DNA from 2 places in the Vibrio misgurnus genome. Region 2 is predicted to be linked to the other one. Evidence: predicted binding sites of a transcription regulator. Region 2 holds the regulator's gene; the other holds the start of a gene.
What was found. The regulator MetJ, encoded in region 2, represses methionine synthesis genes. The targets are predictions, from matches to a motif close to TTAGACNTNTANANGTCTAA.
Positions count from the first base shown of each region.

Region 1: the regulator MetJ is predicted to act here: its motif matches at 4,156-4,175, upstream of metE (5-methyltetrahydropteroyltriglutamate--homocysteine S-methyltransferase).

Region 1 is NZ_CP113241.1:1,388,306-1,397,077, forward strand. It holds gene OOK74_RS06520 (septation protein A) at 1-250, shown strand, start outside; gene yciA (acyl-CoA thioester hydrolase YciA) at 388-807, shown strand; gene OOK74_RS06530 (YciI family protein) at 882-1,178, shown strand; gene OOK74_RS06535 (GspS/AspS pilotin family protein) at 1,180-1,578, shown strand; gene metE (5-methyltetrahydropteroyltriglutamate--homocysteine S-methyltransferase) at 1,683-3,968, opposite strand; gene metR (HTH-type transcriptional regulator MetR) at 4,365-5,276, shown strand; gene OOK74_RS06550 (DUF4250 domain-containing protein) at 5,317-5,517, opposite strand; gene OOK74_RS06555 (hypothetical protein) at 5,627-6,310, opposite strand; gene OOK74_RS06560 (YgiQ family radical SAM protein) at 6,599-8,772, shown strand, end outside.
Region 2 is NZ_CP113241.1:2,280,749-2,289,520, forward strand. It holds gene priA (primosomal protein N') at 1-1,313, opposite strand, end outside; gene rpmE (50S ribosomal protein L31) at 1,567-1,785, shown strand; gene OOK74_RS10495 (malic enzyme-like NAD(P)-binding protein) at 2,065-3,342, shown strand; gene metJ (met regulon transcriptional regulator MetJ) at 3,452-3,769, opposite strand; gene OOK74_RS10505 (O-succinylhomoserine (thiol)-lyase) at 4,029-5,195, shown strand; gene OOK74_RS10510 (bifunctional aspartate kinase/homoserine dehydrogenase II) at 5,208-7,619, shown strand; gene metF (methylenetetrahydrofolate reductase) at 7,894-8,772, shown strand, end outside.

The DNA.
Region 1 (8,772 bases), 890 kb from region 2:
CAAATCCGCAATCAAAACCATGCTTGGCCAAGAGCTTCGCTTACCAGACCGTGCATGGGCTACCATTAACTGGGCATGGGTAAGCTTTTTCAGTCTGTGCGCCGCCCTTAATTTATACATCGCTTACCAACTCCCGTTGGATGTATGGGTCAATTTTAAAGTGTTTGGCTTACTGATCGCCACTCTGCTGTTTACCCTGCTCACCGGGGGTTATATCTATAAACAGCTAGCCCAGCAGCCTGAGCAATAAACGCACGGCATAGAGAAGGTAAATGGTTTATTACAAATGGTGCTAAGGGGTACTTCCGCCTACAAATTATGGTTATAATCCCCTCTCACCCACAGCGACCTAATTCGGTCGTTGTTTGATTTGCAATGGATAACCAAATGGATCAAAGTGTGAACACCCCCAAAGGCCAGCTTTTGCTGCGCACTCTCGCCATGCCAGCCGACACCAACGCCAACGGTGACATTTTCGGTGGTTGGATCATGTCTCAGCTCGATTTGGCTGGAGGCATTTTGGCCAAAGAGATCTCCTGTGGCCGGATTGTGACGGTTTCGGTCTCCAGTATCACATTTAAAAAACCGGTCACCGTGGGTGATGTGGTATGTTGCTACGGTGACTGCATCAAAATTGGCCGCACCTCGATGACCATTAATCTTGAAGTTTGGGTAAAACCAGTTAAAGAAGATGGTATTGGCGAACGTTTCCAAGTTTGTGAAGCAACCTTCAACTACGTGGCGATCGATGCGAATGGCCGTCCCAGAGAAATAAGCCTTCATGGCGGATCACAGAAATCGTGTTAACCGGCTGTGTTTAGCAAAGCAGTTGCGTAAAATTGTGGTTTTGCGTTTGGCTTATCGATAAGGAATAACGAATTATGTGGTATGTGATTTTTGCACAGGATGTCGAGCATTCATTAGCAAAACGCCTTAGTGTGCGCCCACAACATCTGGCGCGTTTACAACAGTTGCAAGACGAAGGTCGCCTACTCACCGCAGGTCCGATGCCCGCGATTGATGCCCAAGACCCTGGTCAAGCAGGTTTTACTGGCTCGACCGTGATTGCAGAATTTGCGTCATTAGCCGCAGCGCAAGCTTGGGCGGATGCCGACCCTTATGTTACTGCAGGCGTTTACGCCCACGTGACGGTGAAACCTTTCAAAAAAGTATTCTGATATGAAAAAAATTGTTCTGTGCAGCGTGCTAGCATCGACGCTGATCCTCGCAGGTTGCAGCTCTGGTGCAGCCGATAAGCAACGTAACCTTGAACTACTGGCGGGCAATCGCGCGAGTTTACTCGCAACTAAGCTGCCGCTGGAAGCTGGCCCGCTGAATATTCTGCGCGCAACCGCTAAAGGCACCAGTATTGAATTGGTCATGGTCTACAATGATGACGCGATCGATGCTAAGCCGACCGAGCAAGTGTTAAACCACGCACTCAATCGCTTCTGTACCAATAACGACACCCGTTCCAACCTCGATGTCGGTCTTAGTTATCGTATTCAAATGCGCAACTCTCGTGGCCAGTTGATGGCCGATCAGTGGGTGACGAAAGAATTCTGTGCTAAGCGCTAACCGCCAGCATTAAGTCATCACGGGTTCGTCGACCGCAACAACTCGATTACCCTTTGCATCAAGGCCTCTGTACGAGGCCTTATTGATTGGTATAGGTGCTAGCGTTAAGCGACCCATTGCTCACGCAGCGCTTGTGCGGCGTTAACCATATTGCTCAGTGCCGCCTCAACTTCTGGCCAACTGCGCGTTTTCAAGCCGCAATCAGGGTTAACCCACAACCGCTCGACGGGAATTTTTTGCGCAGCCTTACCAAGTAACTGCTCAATCCACGCTTGGGTTGGAATATTCGGCGAGTGAATGTCATACACCCCAGGTCCAATCGCATTTGGGTAGTTAAACGCTTCAAACGCTTTAAGCAGTTCCATATTCGAACGCGAGGTTTCAATGGTGATCACGTCCGCATCCAACGCTGCTACCGATTCGATGATGTGATTGAACTCGCTATAGCACATATGGGTGTGGATTTGTGTTTCTGGACGCGCACTGCCTGCGGCAATCTTAAACGCTTGCACCGCCCAGTCTAAATACTGCTGATGATCGCGTTTTTTCAACGGTAGCCCTTCTCGGATCGCAGGTTCATCAATTTGGATAATATTGATCTGCGCATTTTGCAGATCACTCACTTCATCACGCAGCGCTAGCGCCAATTGCTGGGCAATGGTTTGGCGAGCAATATCTTCGCGTGGGAAAGTCCAGCACAGGATAGTGACCGGCCCAGTTAACATGCCTTTCATCTGTTTTGCCGTCAGTGATTGTGCATAACACGACCACTGCACCGTGATCGGTTGTTCACGCTCAATATCCGCCACCACAATCGCGGGTTTAACACAGCGTGAGCCGTAACTCTGCACCCAACCAAATTGTGTGGTTTGAAAGCCGGCCAGATGCTCAGCAAAATATTCCACCATATCATTGCGCTCCGCTTCGCCGTGTACCAGCACATCTAACCCAAGCGCTTCTTGACGTTGCACCGCATCAGCAATATGCCCCTGCAAGGCTTGCACATACTGCTCCTCACTCAATTTGCCTTGCCGATAGGCACTACGCTCAGTGCGGATCTGCGTGGTTTGTGGAAATGATCCGATGGTGGTGGTTGGTAACAGAGGCAAACCTAACACTTGAGCCTGATGATGCGCTCGTTGAGCATACGGTGCACTGCGCTCAGCCAAAGCGGCAGTGATGGTATTCAACCGAGCTTGTACCGAGGCTTTATGCACGGTTGGTGAAGATCGCCGCGCCACAATCGGCTGACTATAAGTCTCACACGCCAAAATGGCATCGGCATCACCTTGCAGCGCACGCCCAAGCAGCGCAACTTCGCTGACTTTTTGTTTGGCAAAGGCAAACCAGCTATGGGCTTCTGCGCTCAATTGCGTTTCTAACTGCAGATCAACCGGACTGTGTAACAGTGAGCAAGAACTGGCGATCCATAACCGCTCACCCAGTTGCGCTTGTACTGGCTGCAACCGCGCAAGGAGTGCGCTGAGATCGGCTCGCCATACATTACGCCCATTGATCACCCCAGCGGAAAGTACCCAATGCGCAGGCAAACACTGAACAATCTGATCGAGTTGATCTGGCGCAGCAGAAATATCAACATGTAAACCATCCACCGGCAAGGTCACAATCTTATCGAGCGTATCCAATACCGAATCAAAATAGGTGGTTAACAGCAGTTTGACTTCGCCACGCAGCACTTGATAAGCCAATTTAAACGCCTCTTGCCAGTGAGGCTTCAGCTCTAGTGCTAAAATCGGTTCATCAATCTGTACCCACGGCACTCCCTGTTTGGCCAATTTAGCCAAAATGGCTTGATAAGCACTCAAAAGGCGCGGTAGCAGTGTTAAGCGATCAAATCCCTCTTCGACTTCTTTACCCAAATACAGATAACTGATCGGGCCAAGCAGCACGGGCTTTACCTGATGCCCCGCTTGCTGAGCTTGATTGATCTCTTCAAACAGCTGTGGCCAACTGAGGTTAAAGCTGTCGTCGGCGCTGAATTCCGGCACAATATAGTGATAGTTAGTATTAAACCATTTGGTCATATCCGCCGCGGCACTGTTCGCGCTACAGCCACAAGCATGATGTGACTGGCCACGCCCGATCCGAAACAGAGTATCTAAATCGGGGAAACCGTGGCGGTGGCGCTTAGGCACATGGCCAAGCAATAAGCTGGTGGTTAGCACATGGTCATACCAAGCAAAATCACCGACGCTCACAAAATCCAGTCCGGCCTCTTTTTGCACTGCCCAGTTTTGTTGACGAATGTGGCTACCCACTTGCTGTAATGCGGCCTGATCAATCTCGCCACGCCAGTACTGCTCCAGCGCAAATTTCAGTTCACGGTGTGTGCCAATTCGCGGATAGCCAAGAATATGTGTCGTGGTCATAAAAAATCCTTCTCAATAATCAAGATCGTTCAAGTTCTATGGTTGATGGTTGATTCAGTACACCAAAAGATGTCTGGATGGCTAAAATATCAAATATTCAGCGCGACAGAACAAGGTCCATTTCTTCAAGTTCTTGATTAGAAATTTTCATGTTAAGCAGATTAATGATTAGTTTATCTTAAAATATTTAGCCATCTGGATGTTTACACCTCTATTTGATCAGCGTAACTTATACCTAAACAACTTGGAGTTGCAGGTAGGCGATAAGTGAGTCCCGATGAGCATAGGCAAACTATGTGATTGGGGTGAGCGAACGCAGCCAACACCGCTGCAACTTCAAGTAGCAAGGGTATTGCCAACATGCCCAATGAGCTTAGGGAACGATGAGAACGACTCATGATAGAGCTGAAACATTTAAAAACGCTGCTGACGTTACGTGAAACCGGATCGCTGACCGCGACAGCAACCGCGCTGCATCTCACCCAGTCTGCCCTCTCCCATCAAATTAAAGATTTGGAAGCGCGCATCGGTGGCCAACTGTTTTTACGTAAAACCCGCCCTGTACGCTTTACCGCGGAAGGGGAAATACTGCTGCGCTTAGCCGCTGATGTGCTACCCAAGATGACGCGTGCCGAGCATGATCTCGCCAGCCTGAAAGAGGATGTGCATGGTCGCCTACACATGGCGATTGAATGCCATTCGTGCTTTCAGTGGTTGATGCCAGCGCTGCGTGAATATCAGTCTCACTGGCCGAGTGTCGCGTTGGATTTTTCTTCCGGCTTCGGCTTTGAGCCACTGCCAGCATTGTTAAGCGGTGAGTTGGATTTGTTGATCACTTCCGATATTTTGCCGCGTTCTGAAATTCACTATGAGCCGTTGTTTGATTTTGAAATGCGCCTGATCACCGGCACTGCTCACCCGTTGGCTGATAAAGCGGTAATTGAGCCACAAGATTTGGCCAACCAAACCATGCTCACCTACCCAGTCCAAAAACAGCGCTTAGATGTGGTCAAACACTTTTTACAGCCAGCCGGAATTGAACCTGCACGTTGGAAGCAAGCGGACAACACCTTGATGCTAGTACAAATGGTTTCTGCCGGTTTAGGCGTCGCCGCCCTGCCTAATTGGGCGATCAGTGAGTTTTCACGCCAAGGTTTGATCACTAGTAAGCCGCTGGGTCGCGGCTTGTGGCGACGGTTATTTGCAGCAATTCGCCACAGTGAAAAAGACAAGCATTATCTACAAGCTTTTTTTGCCACTGCACGCCAGCAATGCAAAAGCCATCTTGAGGGGATCAAGATGGCTTGATAACAAATCTTGTGTATAGCAAGCCTCGTGTATAACCAGCCTAGTGCGGGTAGGATTTGAATTGATTAGACGATGGATCGTATTGGTAGCCAAGCCCGTCGAACTTGCCCACCAAATGTTGCATATCCATTTCATAAGTACTGATCAATTCATCCAAACTGGCACACTCTAAGCGCAGCTTTTCGTTGACGATGCCCAATAAAATCACACTATTAATATTGCGTAGGTTACTCAGATCCATCACATCACTCCTGATTGAATATTTTCACTCAGCGTTTCCGCCCCCCATTAAGCATAGTCGCTATTGGGACAACGGAAAGTGATCACACAAACCTACGCACGGCAGACGCTTAAACCAGAAAATAGAGCGCGTGCAAACCACTCGTCGCCTTCAACAGCAAACACAGTGCAGCAGCTAATTGCCATTTATTGGCGCTAGCCGCAGACAGTAAATGCCAGCACCACACTACACAACCGATGATCAATGCCGCTAAATTTAGCAAGATTGGCTGCACTAATCTGCCGATCTGGTTTTCATCTAACCCATGTATATACGGCAAAATACACAGTGCGATCAGCATGGCCGCGAGCACTCCAACCACAGGTAAAATACGCTGGAATGCTTGTAAGCGTGAACGAGCCAGGCTTAATAACAGATGGGCAAATAACGCTCCGAGCAAAGCAACCGATACTAATACCATCAGCGATGCAGACCAGACTGGCGCTTGACTCGCCAACATCAACACATAGACCAGCGCGAAACCATTGGTGAAATAAAGAACCCACAACGGGCCTTGTTCACGAGTTTTTTGCGTTTGTACTTGTGAATAAAAATAAAATAGCGTCAACGCCACCAATAAAGCGACAAGGTTGAGTGATGCCATCGCCAACCATAATGCGAGCAGCGCAGGCAACAATTTATGCAGCCGACCACGTTGACCGGGGCAAATTTCGCCCTTCACCAACACTAAAGTCATTATGATTTGAGCCCCCAACAGCATTGGGGCGAGTACGGAGAGTAAAGAATCAAGCATAGTAGGCCAATCAGACAGCGAAACAGGTCGCCGATAATAGCAAACCTATGCCAAGAACCCCAAGCATCGTTACCTATAGATACCCAAACAACTTGGAGTTGCAGGTAGACTGCAAGCGAGTTCATCCCCATGAGCATAGACAAATTATGTGCTTGAGGTGAACCAACGTAGTCAACACCGCTGCAGTCAACTGAGATAAAAACCTGGCTATTTGTATGGAGAATGTTGCGCTAGATAGTCAGCGGGCAAGCCGCTATAATGCCGCCCTCTTAATCTTGAGGCGGCCATATGCACAGCGAAATCACCCCTATCCACCACTACAAAAAATACTGGGCCGAATGCTTCGGCACCGCGCCATTCTTACCGACCAGTCGTGAGGAAATGGATCAGTTGGGCTGGGATAGCTGTGACATTATCATTGTAACCGGCGATGCTTATGTCGATCATCCTAGCTTTGGCATGGCGATTATCGGCCGTTTATTAGAAGCGCAAGGTTTTCGGGTTGGAATTATTGCTCAGCCACACTGGCAAACCAAAGACGCTTTTATGGCGCTCGGTAAACCGAATCTATTTTTCGGCGTTACGGCGGGCAATATGGACTCGATGATTAACCGCTATACCGCGGATAAAAAAATTCGCCATGACGATGCCTACACACCAAATAATAAAGGCGGTGTGCGCCCAGATCGTTGCTCGCTGGTGTATTCACAACGCTGCCGTGAAGCTTATAAAGATGTACCAATTGTTCTGGGTGGTATTGAAGCCAGTTTGCGCCGTGTCGCCCATTACGACTACTGGTCGGATAAAGTGCGCCGCTCGGTGCTGTTTGATGCTAAAGCCGATATTCTGCTGTTTGGTAACGCAGAACGTGCCTTGATCGAAGTGGCTCACCGGCTAGCCAATGGTGAAACTATTCAACAGATGACCAATGTCCGCGGTACCGCAGTCAATCTGACTCAAGTGCCAGCCCATTTTAAAATTATCGACTCCACGCGTATTGATCAGCCAAACAAGCCGTTTATCCCGACCAATCCGTACGAAGTGGAAACCCAGTGTGCGACCAAAAATGATGATCAAGCCGCCCAACCGATCACGGTGCGCCCATCTCGCCACGATTGCAAAACCACCGCGGTCCGTCTGCCTTCGTTTGAAAAATTGGTCAATGACCGCATTTTGTACGCCCACGCTAGCCGAGTGTTGCATTTAGAAACCAACCCGTATTCGGGACGCGCGCTGGTGCAGCGTCATGGCGACCGTGAACTGTGGGTAAACTCAGCACCGATCCCGCTCACCACCGAAGAGATGGATTACGTGTTTGGTCTGTACTACGCCCGTGTGCCACACCCGAAATATGGTGATGCCAAGATCCCGGCTTACGACATGATCAAAACCTCAGTCAACATTATGCGTGGCTGTTTTGGTGGCTGTTCATTCTGCTCGATCACTGAGCATGAAGGGCGGATTATTCAAAACCGCTCGCAAGAGTCGATCATCAATGAACTCAAAGAGATCCGCGATAAAGTGCCGGGCTTTACTGGGGTGATTTCCGATTTAGGTGGCCCTACCGCTAACATGTATCGCCTTGGCTGTTCGGATCCGAAAGCGGAAGCCAACTGTCGTCGTCCAAGCTGTGTATTCCCAGGCATCTGTCATAAGCTCAATACCGACCATCGACACACCATCGATCTGTATCGTGAGGCTCGTAACGTACAAGGGATTAAAAAAGTGGTGATCGCCTCTGGCGTGCGCTATGACTTAGCGATTGAATCACCGGAGTATGTGCGTGAATTGGTGACCCATCACGTGGGCGGCTATTTGAAGATTGCTCCTGAGCATACCGAGCAAGGCCCTCTGAGTATGATGATGAAACCGGGCATGGGTACCTATGATCGCTTTAAAGAACTGTTTGAAAAATACAGTGCCGAAGCGGGCAAAAAACAGTACCTGATCCCTTACTTCATCGCCGCTCACCCAGGAACCGAAGATGAAGACATGCTCAATTTGGCGCTGTGGCTAAAAGCCAACAACTATCGCTGCGATCAGGTACAAAACTTCTATCCATCGCCAATGTGTAATGCAACCGCAATGTACCATTCGGAAGTCAACCCGCTGAAACGGGTAAAATACAAGAAACCGGAAAAGGTGCCCGTTGCGAAAGGCGAAGCGCAGCGCCGCTTGCATAAAGCACTACTGCGCTACCATGATCCGGCTAACTGGCCACTGCTACGTGAAGCGTTGATTGCCATGGGTAAACGCCATCTGATTGGCGATCGTGCTGAGTGCCTGATCCCAGAAAAAGATAGCGAGCCGCTCACTCCAGCACAAAGCCGCAAATCGGGTCGTCATGGAACCAACCGTTTTGCGACCAAACATACTCAGAGCCAGCCGGGGTTTGATGCGCTACGCGGTAACAAATCCGCAGGCCAAGGTCGTCCAAACAGTGGTAATAAATCCCATCAGGG
Region 2 (8,772 bases):
TGACACATCAAGGCGGGCGAGAAACCACGCCGATTTAAAAACAGCATCACTTGATTGCCCACGCTCAGATGTTGGCGCATTTGGGCAATTAATGGCGCAGACAAGCCGCTTTCCAAATATAAGCCTTTAACATCCAACACATGATTGCGGGTTGGCAGCGCATTGCCTGCCCGCTGGGTCAGTTGCAGGTGATGATATTTGCCACTCAGTGCATTGTGCAATGTTTCTAAGGCGGGAGTTGCCGAACCCAATACAATCGGGATCTGCTCAAGATGAGCGCGCATCACCGCCACGTCGCGTGCGTGATAGCGCAAACTATCTTGCTGCTTGTAAGAGCCATCATGCTCTTCATCAACAATAATAATGCCCAATTTGGCGAACGGGGTCAGTAATGCCGAGCGAGTACCAATCACGATCCCAGCCACTTTATCGCGCGCCGCCAACCAAGCGTTGAGGCGTTCGCTATCATTCAGCGCCGAGTGCATTACTTCGACCGGCACATTAAAGCGCTGGCGAAAACGGTTGATGGTTTGTGGGGTTAAACCGATTTCCGGCACCAACACCAAGGCTTGCTCACCGCGCGCCAGCACTGGCGTGATCAAATTAAGATACACCTCAGTTTTACCAGAGCCGGTCACCCCTTCCAGCAAAAAGCAGCCAAAACCTTGCAAGCTATTGACCGCGGCAATCGCAATCGCCTGCTCTTGATTGAGCTTGGGTTTCTCCACTTGAGATTCCAGCTCTGGTGGCCAAGGGCGTACGATCGGCTGACGCTCCTCACACTCGATCCAGCCTTTTTCAACTAAGGTCTTAAGGGTTGTGCTACTCACCTCTTGATCCAGCAAGGCTTGGTGAGATAAAGCACCATGCTGCAACAGATGCAGCAGTTGCGCTTGCTTAACCGCACTTCGTTTTACGCCTTGCATCAGTTGCTGTTGACCTTGCGCCGTCAAACGCCACTCTTTATGGCTGGTCAATTGTGCTGCCTTGCCCTTACGCAACGCGCCGGGTAACGCATTGGCGTAAGTTTCACCCAACGGATAATGGTAAAACTGGCTGCACCAATCCAGCAAGGTTTGCAGCTTTGGTGGCCACACCGGTGCAACATCCAATACCGCTTGCAGTGATTTGAGCTGCTCGATCGGAAAATCCGACTGATGCGTCAGCGATTGGACAATACCGACTAAGGTTTGCCGCCCAAAAGGCACTTGCACCCGTCCACCCAGTATCGGAAACAGATGGGCTGGGATCAGATAATCAAAAGATTTATCTAACGGAACAGGCAGACAAACTCGGGCAATGGTTGGGCGCATTGGGGTCCAAAACAGCGAAAAATCAAACGGATCACAGTCTACTGGAAGCTTGGCAAAAATTCGACCCAGCCTTTTGGCGAAATAATCAGCGAGAGCGGTTGATCCTAACTGCGAGATTCATTACTATATCGCGCCTTACGGCATCCTAGAGGGTTAACCTCTCTGGATATGCAAACTGGTTATTTTTAACACTACGTGTGGTGTCCGCCGATCATGATGCGGATGGCGACACGGCCTAAATTGAGGTTATCCCATGAAAGCTGGTATCCACCCAGAATACAAAGCAGTAAACGCAACTTGCTCTTGCGGCAATTCTTTCGTTTTCAACTCTACGCTGACCAAAGAATCTATGCACTTAGACGTATGTGACAAGTGCCACCCATTCTACACTGGTAAGCAACGTATCGTTGACACCGGTGGTCGTGTTGAGCGCTTCAACAAGCGTTTCGGCGCACTGTCTGCGAAGAAGTAATCACTGCTTACGCACGATTTTAAAAAGGACGCTACGGCGTCCTTTTTTCATCACTAACTCTCGTTCTACCATCCCCATTGCGACTGATAAGCCACAACAACATCCAACCGATTGGCGATTTTTTCTCCGTGATTCACATTTTGCTCAGTCTTATCAGCAAGATCGTGACTTTTTTTGTACGCTGTGCTTGGTATCCAACCGAGGCAGGTTACAATCTCGTAAGTTATAATCTCTGCCTTACCTATTGTGATCTTTTCCATAAAATAAGAGAACAGCCCTATGTCCGATGACCATCACCTCACTGCAACGCCTGAACAACTGTTTCGCCAACGCGCGCTCAATTACCACGCTTACCCTACAGCAGGTAAAATTGGCATTGCGCTCACCAAACCGGCTGACTCCGCCGACGATCTCGCGCTGGCTTACAGCCCTGGAGTGGCCGAGCCGGTACGTGAAATTGCGCAAAATGTTGAAAATATCTACAAATATACGGCCAAAGGCAACACGGTGGCCGTGATCTCAAACGGTACAGCAATTTTAGGCTTAGGCAATTTAGGGCCGATGGCCTCTAAACCGGTGATGGAAGGCAAAGCGCTGCTATTTAAACGCTTTGCTGGGTTAGATTCGATTGATATCCAAGTCAAACACCGCACTATCGACGAATTTGTCGACACGGTGGCCAACATTGCCGACACTTTCGGTGGCATCAACTTAGAAGATATCAAAGCACCAGATTGCTTTGATATTGAACGCCGCCTCATTGAGCGCTGTGATGTGCCCGTCTTTCACGATGATCAGCACGGTACTGCGATTGTCACCGCCGCCGGTATGCTCAACGCGTTAGAGCTGCAAGGTAAGCAATTGAAAGAGTGTATCATTGTTTGCTTGGGTGCCGGAGCGGCAGCCGTGGCTTGTATGGAGCTACTGATCAAGTGCGGGGCAATGCGTGAAAAAATCTACATGCTGGATCGCAAAGGGGTGATCCACACTCGACGGGACGATCTCAATCAATATAAAGCGCTGTTTGCCAATAATACCGACAAACGAACTCTGGAAGATGTGATTGCTGGTGCTGATCTCTTCTTAGGCGTATCGGGCCCGAACCTGCTACCAGCTGAAGCGCTAAAACTGATGGCCGACAAACCAGTGGTGTTTGCCTGTTCAAACCCCGATCCGGAAATCAAACCCGAGATCGCGCATCAAGTGCGCAATGATATGATCATGGGTACCGGACGCAGTGACTATCCCAATCAAGTCAACAACGTACTCTGCTTCCCGTTTATTTTCCGTGGCGCATTAGATGTGCGCGCCAGTGAAATTAACGTACAGATGAAATTGGCCGCCGTCGATGCGATTCGTCAACTGGCCAAAGAGCCAGTGCCGGCTGAAGTGCTGGTCGCCGCTGGAGTGGATAAGCTCAGTTTTGGTATTGATTACATTATTCCAAAACCGATGGATCCTCGTTTACTGCCACGCGTAGCACGGGCAGTGGCGAAAGCGGCGGTGGATTCTGGGGTGGCGCGGATTGCGATGCCTAAAGATTATATGTTGGATTAAATCAGCCATCGCTGACTTATCCTGCCACGCAGCAAAGGTAAAGCCCCTCAAGCGAGGGGCTTTTTGATCACGACTATCGTGCGCTTACGCGTATTCAGTGGCCGATCGATCACTCATCATAAGATTCGAACGCGATGCCCATTTCGGTCATCAAGCGCTTCGCTTCACTCGGAATATCATCCGGACGATCTTTACGTAGATCTTCATCGGTCGGCAGCGGCTGGCCAGTGTAGGCGTGCAAGAAAGCTTCACATAACAGTTCACTGTTGGTTGCATGACGTAAGTTATTCACTTGACGGCGTGTTCTCTCATCAGTAAGCACTTTAAGAACTTTGAGCGGAATGGATACCGTGATTTTTTTTACCAACTCGCTTTTTTTCCCATGCTCTGCATAGGGGCTGATGTATTCGCCATCCCAGTCTGCCATTGCGCACCTTCGTTGTTTTGGTTCGAATCGAAATTTCAAAGGCCTCAATTTTAGCGGCATTTACTGCCATAAGCAAAGACATATAGACATCTAGATGTATTGACGTCTCAAATTAAGAGCAGTAAAGTAGCGCATAATAAATCGCCGGTCATCAAACCGAAACTCAGCGGGGTGGTACTTTCACCATTCCGCTGCCGCTTTCTGCGTCGAGGCGGTATGATGAGGCTCTCTAGGACAGAATAGTCAGCAAGGAAATGCTATGACCACACGCAAACCAGCCACGATTGCGGTGCGTACCGGAATCGAATCGGATACTCAATATCATGCGGTTGTACCGCCGATCTATCTTTCCACCAATTACGGTTTCCCCGCCTTTGGCGAAGTACCGCAATACGATTACACCCGTTCTGGCAACCCGAACCGTAGTTTACTGGAACAAACCTTATCCGAGCTCGAAGGTGGCTCGGGTGCGGTTGTCACCAACTGTGGTACTTCAGCCATCAATTTATGGGTAAGCGCTTTCCTCGGCCCACAAGATCTGATCATCGCTCCTCACGACTGCTATGGCGGCACTTATCGCTTACTGAATACCCGTGCCAAAAAAGGCGATTTCCAAGTGCAATTTGTCGATCAAGCCGACCAAGCCGCATTCACCCAAGCGTTAGCTCGTCAGCCTAAATTACTGTTGATTGAAACGCCTTCCAACCCTCTGCTGCGGGTGGTGGATATTGCCCATCTGTGCCAACAGGCCGCAGCGCAAGGCACTTTGGTGGCGGTAGATAACACCTTTTTGACCCCCATATTGCAAAAACCACTCGCCTTAGGCGCTGATTTTGTCCTGCACTCCACCACCAAATACATCAATGGTCACTCGGATGTGATTGGCGGAGTGTTGATCTGCAAAAATCCGCAGCACGCCACCGAGTTGGCTTGGTGGGGTAATTGCTTAGGTGCGACAGGCACTCCCTTTGATAGTTACATGACCCTGCGTGGTCTGCGTACTCTAGGCGCGCGGATGCGCCAACATGAAGAGAATGCCCAGCACATTTTAGCCTATCTACACAGCCAACCCTTGGTGGGCAAACTTTACCACCCTAGCCTAACGAGCCACGCTGGCCATTCAATAGCCAAACAGCAGCAGTCTGGATTTGGCGCCATGCTCAGTTTTGAGTTTGCCGGCAGCTTGGCACAATTAAAGTGCTTTGTTGGTCAATTGACACTGTTTTCACTCGCGGAATCACTGGGCGGGGTCGAAAGTTTGATCTGTCACCCAGCCTCAATGACTCACCGGGCAATGGGCGAGGTAGCCCTAGCGGAAGCGGGCATTTCTCAGCAACTGCTGCGCCTCTCAATCGGTCTAGAAGAGAGCAGCGATTTGATCGCCGATCTTGATCAAGCCTTTCAGCAAGCTAATTCCATCACTTAAGGAGACCCGCGTATGACTCACGCCCGTCAGTTGCATAAATTTGGAGGCAGTAGCCTTGCCGACCCAGAGTGTTATCTGCGCGTCGCCAGCATTCTGAAAAGTTACTCAAAAAGTGAAGATTTGGTGGTCGTATCGGCCGCTGGCAAAACCACCAACCGTTTGATCAGTTTTGTGCAGGCACTGAGTAAAGATGGTCGAGTTGCCCACGAAACCCTACAAGGTTTGCGCCACTATCAAGCGGAGTTGATCACCAAGCTGCTTGCCGCGCCGACGGCGGAACGGCTATTAAACCAATTACGCCAAGAGATCAGCGTACTCGGAGAGCTGCGTGCACCACTCACCAGCGCCCAATACGCTTGGGTGCTTGGCCACGGAGAGCTGTGGTCAGCACGTTTATTGGCCGCCTTACTCGATCAGCAAGCGCTGCCAGCGGTAGCGCAAGATGCGCGTGCCTTTTTACGTGCTGAAGCTGGCACCCAACCAGAAGTTGATCGCGCCCGCTCTTACCCTCTGCTCAAAGCGGTATTGGCGCAACATAGCCAGCGGCGAATTGTGATCACTGGTTTTATGGCCCAAAACGACCAGGGGGAAACCGTACTACTCGGCCGCAATGGTTCCGATTACTCGGCCACGGTGATTGGTGCTTTAGCCGAGGTTTCGCGAGTCACCATCTGGAGTGATGTCGCAGGTGTATACAGTGCCGACCCACACATAGTGAGTGACGCCTGCTTACTTCCGCTGCTCAGGCTCGATGAAGCCAATGAGCTAGCGCGTTTGGCTGCACCAGTACTGCATAGCCGTACCTTACAACCTGTCGCACACAGCACCATGGAGTTGCATCTGCGCTGTAGCCATCAAGCCGAATCCGGATCGACCCGCATTGAGCGGGTGCTGGCCTCAGGACGCGGCGCAAAAATCGTCACCTCATTGGATGATGTGTTACTGCTTGAACTCAGTTTTACTCATCAACATGATGTACCACGCCTACAAGAAGAGATGCTGCAACATTTACAACGCATTCAACTGCAACCGCTCACTTATGAGGCGCAGCCCGATCAATACCGCTTACGTTTAGCTTACACCGCCGAAATTGCTCCTGGTGTGGTGGCTGCACTGCAAGCGGCTAATTACCCAGCCGAACTGACCCTCAAAGCCGGCTACCATTTAGTCGCGGCAGTAGGGGCTGGCGTAACCAAAAACCCCAACCATTGTTACGGTTTCTACCAACAACTGAGCGCATTACCGGTTGAGTTTATCAGCGCATCGGAATCCAACCTCAGCTTAGTCGCCGTGCTGCGCCAAACCCCACTGAATCCGTTGGTCAATGGCCTGCATAATCAACTATTCCAAGCACAAAAACGGGTCGCGATTGCGCTGTGCGGTAAAGGCAATATCGGCTCAAGCTGGCTTAAACTGTTTGCCGAACAGAAACAGAAACTGGAACAGCGCCACGGCATGAGTTTTGAACTGGTCGCTGTGGTCGATAGCCAAACCTACTGGTTTAACCAACAAGGCATCGATCCCAGCCAAGTCGCCAACCGCTTTCAAGACGAAGCGCAGCCAAATCTGGCCGCAAACTGGCTCAGCCAACTGGGTAAATTAACAGGTTACGATGAAGCAGTGGTCATTGATGTCACTGCCAGCGCAGAATTGGCCCAGCACTATTTAGCCATCGCGGAGCAAGGCTGGCACCTGATTTCCGCCAATAAAATGGCCGGCTCTGCTCCCGGTAATTACTACTATCAAGTGAAAGATGCGTTTCACAAAATCGGTCGCCACTGGCTGTATAACGCTACAGTAGGTGCCGGTTTACCGATTAACCACACTGTGCGCGATTTGCGGGAAAGTGGCGATGAAATCATGGCGCTGTCGGGGATTTTCTCCGGCACCCTCTCTTGGCTGTTTCAACAATACGATGGCAGTTTACCGTTTAGCGAATTGGTCGATTTGGCTTGGCAACAAGGCTTAACCGAACCGGATCCGCGCCGCGATCTGGATGGCTCGGATGTGATGCGCAAACTGGTAATTCTCGCCCGTGAATCTGGCTTAGAAATTGAGCCGCACAGTGTCAAAGTTGAATCCTTAGTGCCAGAGGAGCTGCGCTCAGTGTCGCTGGATGAGTTTTTCGATCACGGCCAATTACTCAATCAACAGCTCGCAGAGCGCCTCGCCCGCGCCCAGAAACAGGGCCGAGTGCTGCGTTATGTCGCCAGATTGGAAAAAAATGGCAAAGCCAGCGTTAGCGTCGAAGCGCTTGAGCAAGATCACCCGTTAGCCAACTTGCTACCGTGCGACAATATTTTCGCGATTGAAAGTAAATGGTATCGCGATAATCCACTGGTGATCCGCGGCCCTGGCGCTGGGCGGGAAGTCACCGCAGGTGCGATTCAATCCGATCTCAATCTACTCGCCAGCTTGCTGTAGCCACATCTAAAGCTCGTCGCTTTGGCGAGCTTTAACTTTTAGCACTAGGTTTGGCCACTCGCTGCTGATGATGAAGCGCCGCTCGCATTCCACATCGCCCAACCAAACCTCGACCACTTAACCACCAACTTGAATCCCATTCAGCTACAACATGAATAATATTCATACTGGTAGCGTTGACATCCAGCCTCATTCACGACAAGCTACAGCCATATGGACGTCTAAACGTAAATTTGAATTCAGGCAGTGACAGGTTCGTCACAGGGAGTACAAGATGGGATACACACACGCCAGCCATATCGATGCCTTAAACCGGAACGTTGCCGAACTGTCCGATATCAATGTCTCATTTGAGTTTTTCCCCCCGAGTTCAGCACAAATGGAACAAACACTGTGGGATTCAGTACAGCGCCTAAAAACTCTCCAGCCCAAATTTGTCTCGGTCACTTATGGCGCGAATTCCGGCGAGCGGGATCGTACCCATTCGATCATCAAAGCCATCAAAGATCAAACCGGTTTAATTGCTGCTCCTCATCTCACCTGCATTGACGCGACACGCGATGAACTGATCCAAATTGCGGATGATTATTGGCATAACGGTATTCAAAATATTGTTGCTCTGCGCGGTGATATTCCAGCCAATGGTGGCCAGCCGGATATGTACGCCGCCGATCTGGTGGCGCTGCTCAAATCGCGCCACGATTTCGATATTTCAGTGGCCGCTTTTCCTGAAGTGCATCCTGAAGCAAAAAGTGCGCAGGCGGATCTACTCAATTTAAAACGCAAAGTAGATGCAGGAGCCAACCGCGCCATCACCCAATTTTTCTTTGATGTGGAAAGCTACTTGCGTTTTCGGGATCGCAGCGTTGCAGCGGGTATTGAGGTCGAAATTATCCCCGGTATTCTACCAGTATCTAATTTTAAGCAAGCAGCACGCTTTGCGGCACAAAACCACGTCAAAGTACCCAACTGGATGGTAAAACAATTTGCCGGATTGGAAGAGGATCCAGTCACTCGTCAGTTGGTTGGTGTGAGTCAAGCGATTGATATGATACGCGTACTATCGCGTGAAGGGGTGAAAGATTTCCATTTCTACACTTTAAACCGCGCCGAAATGACTTACGCGCTCTGCCACACTTTAGGGGTCAGACCG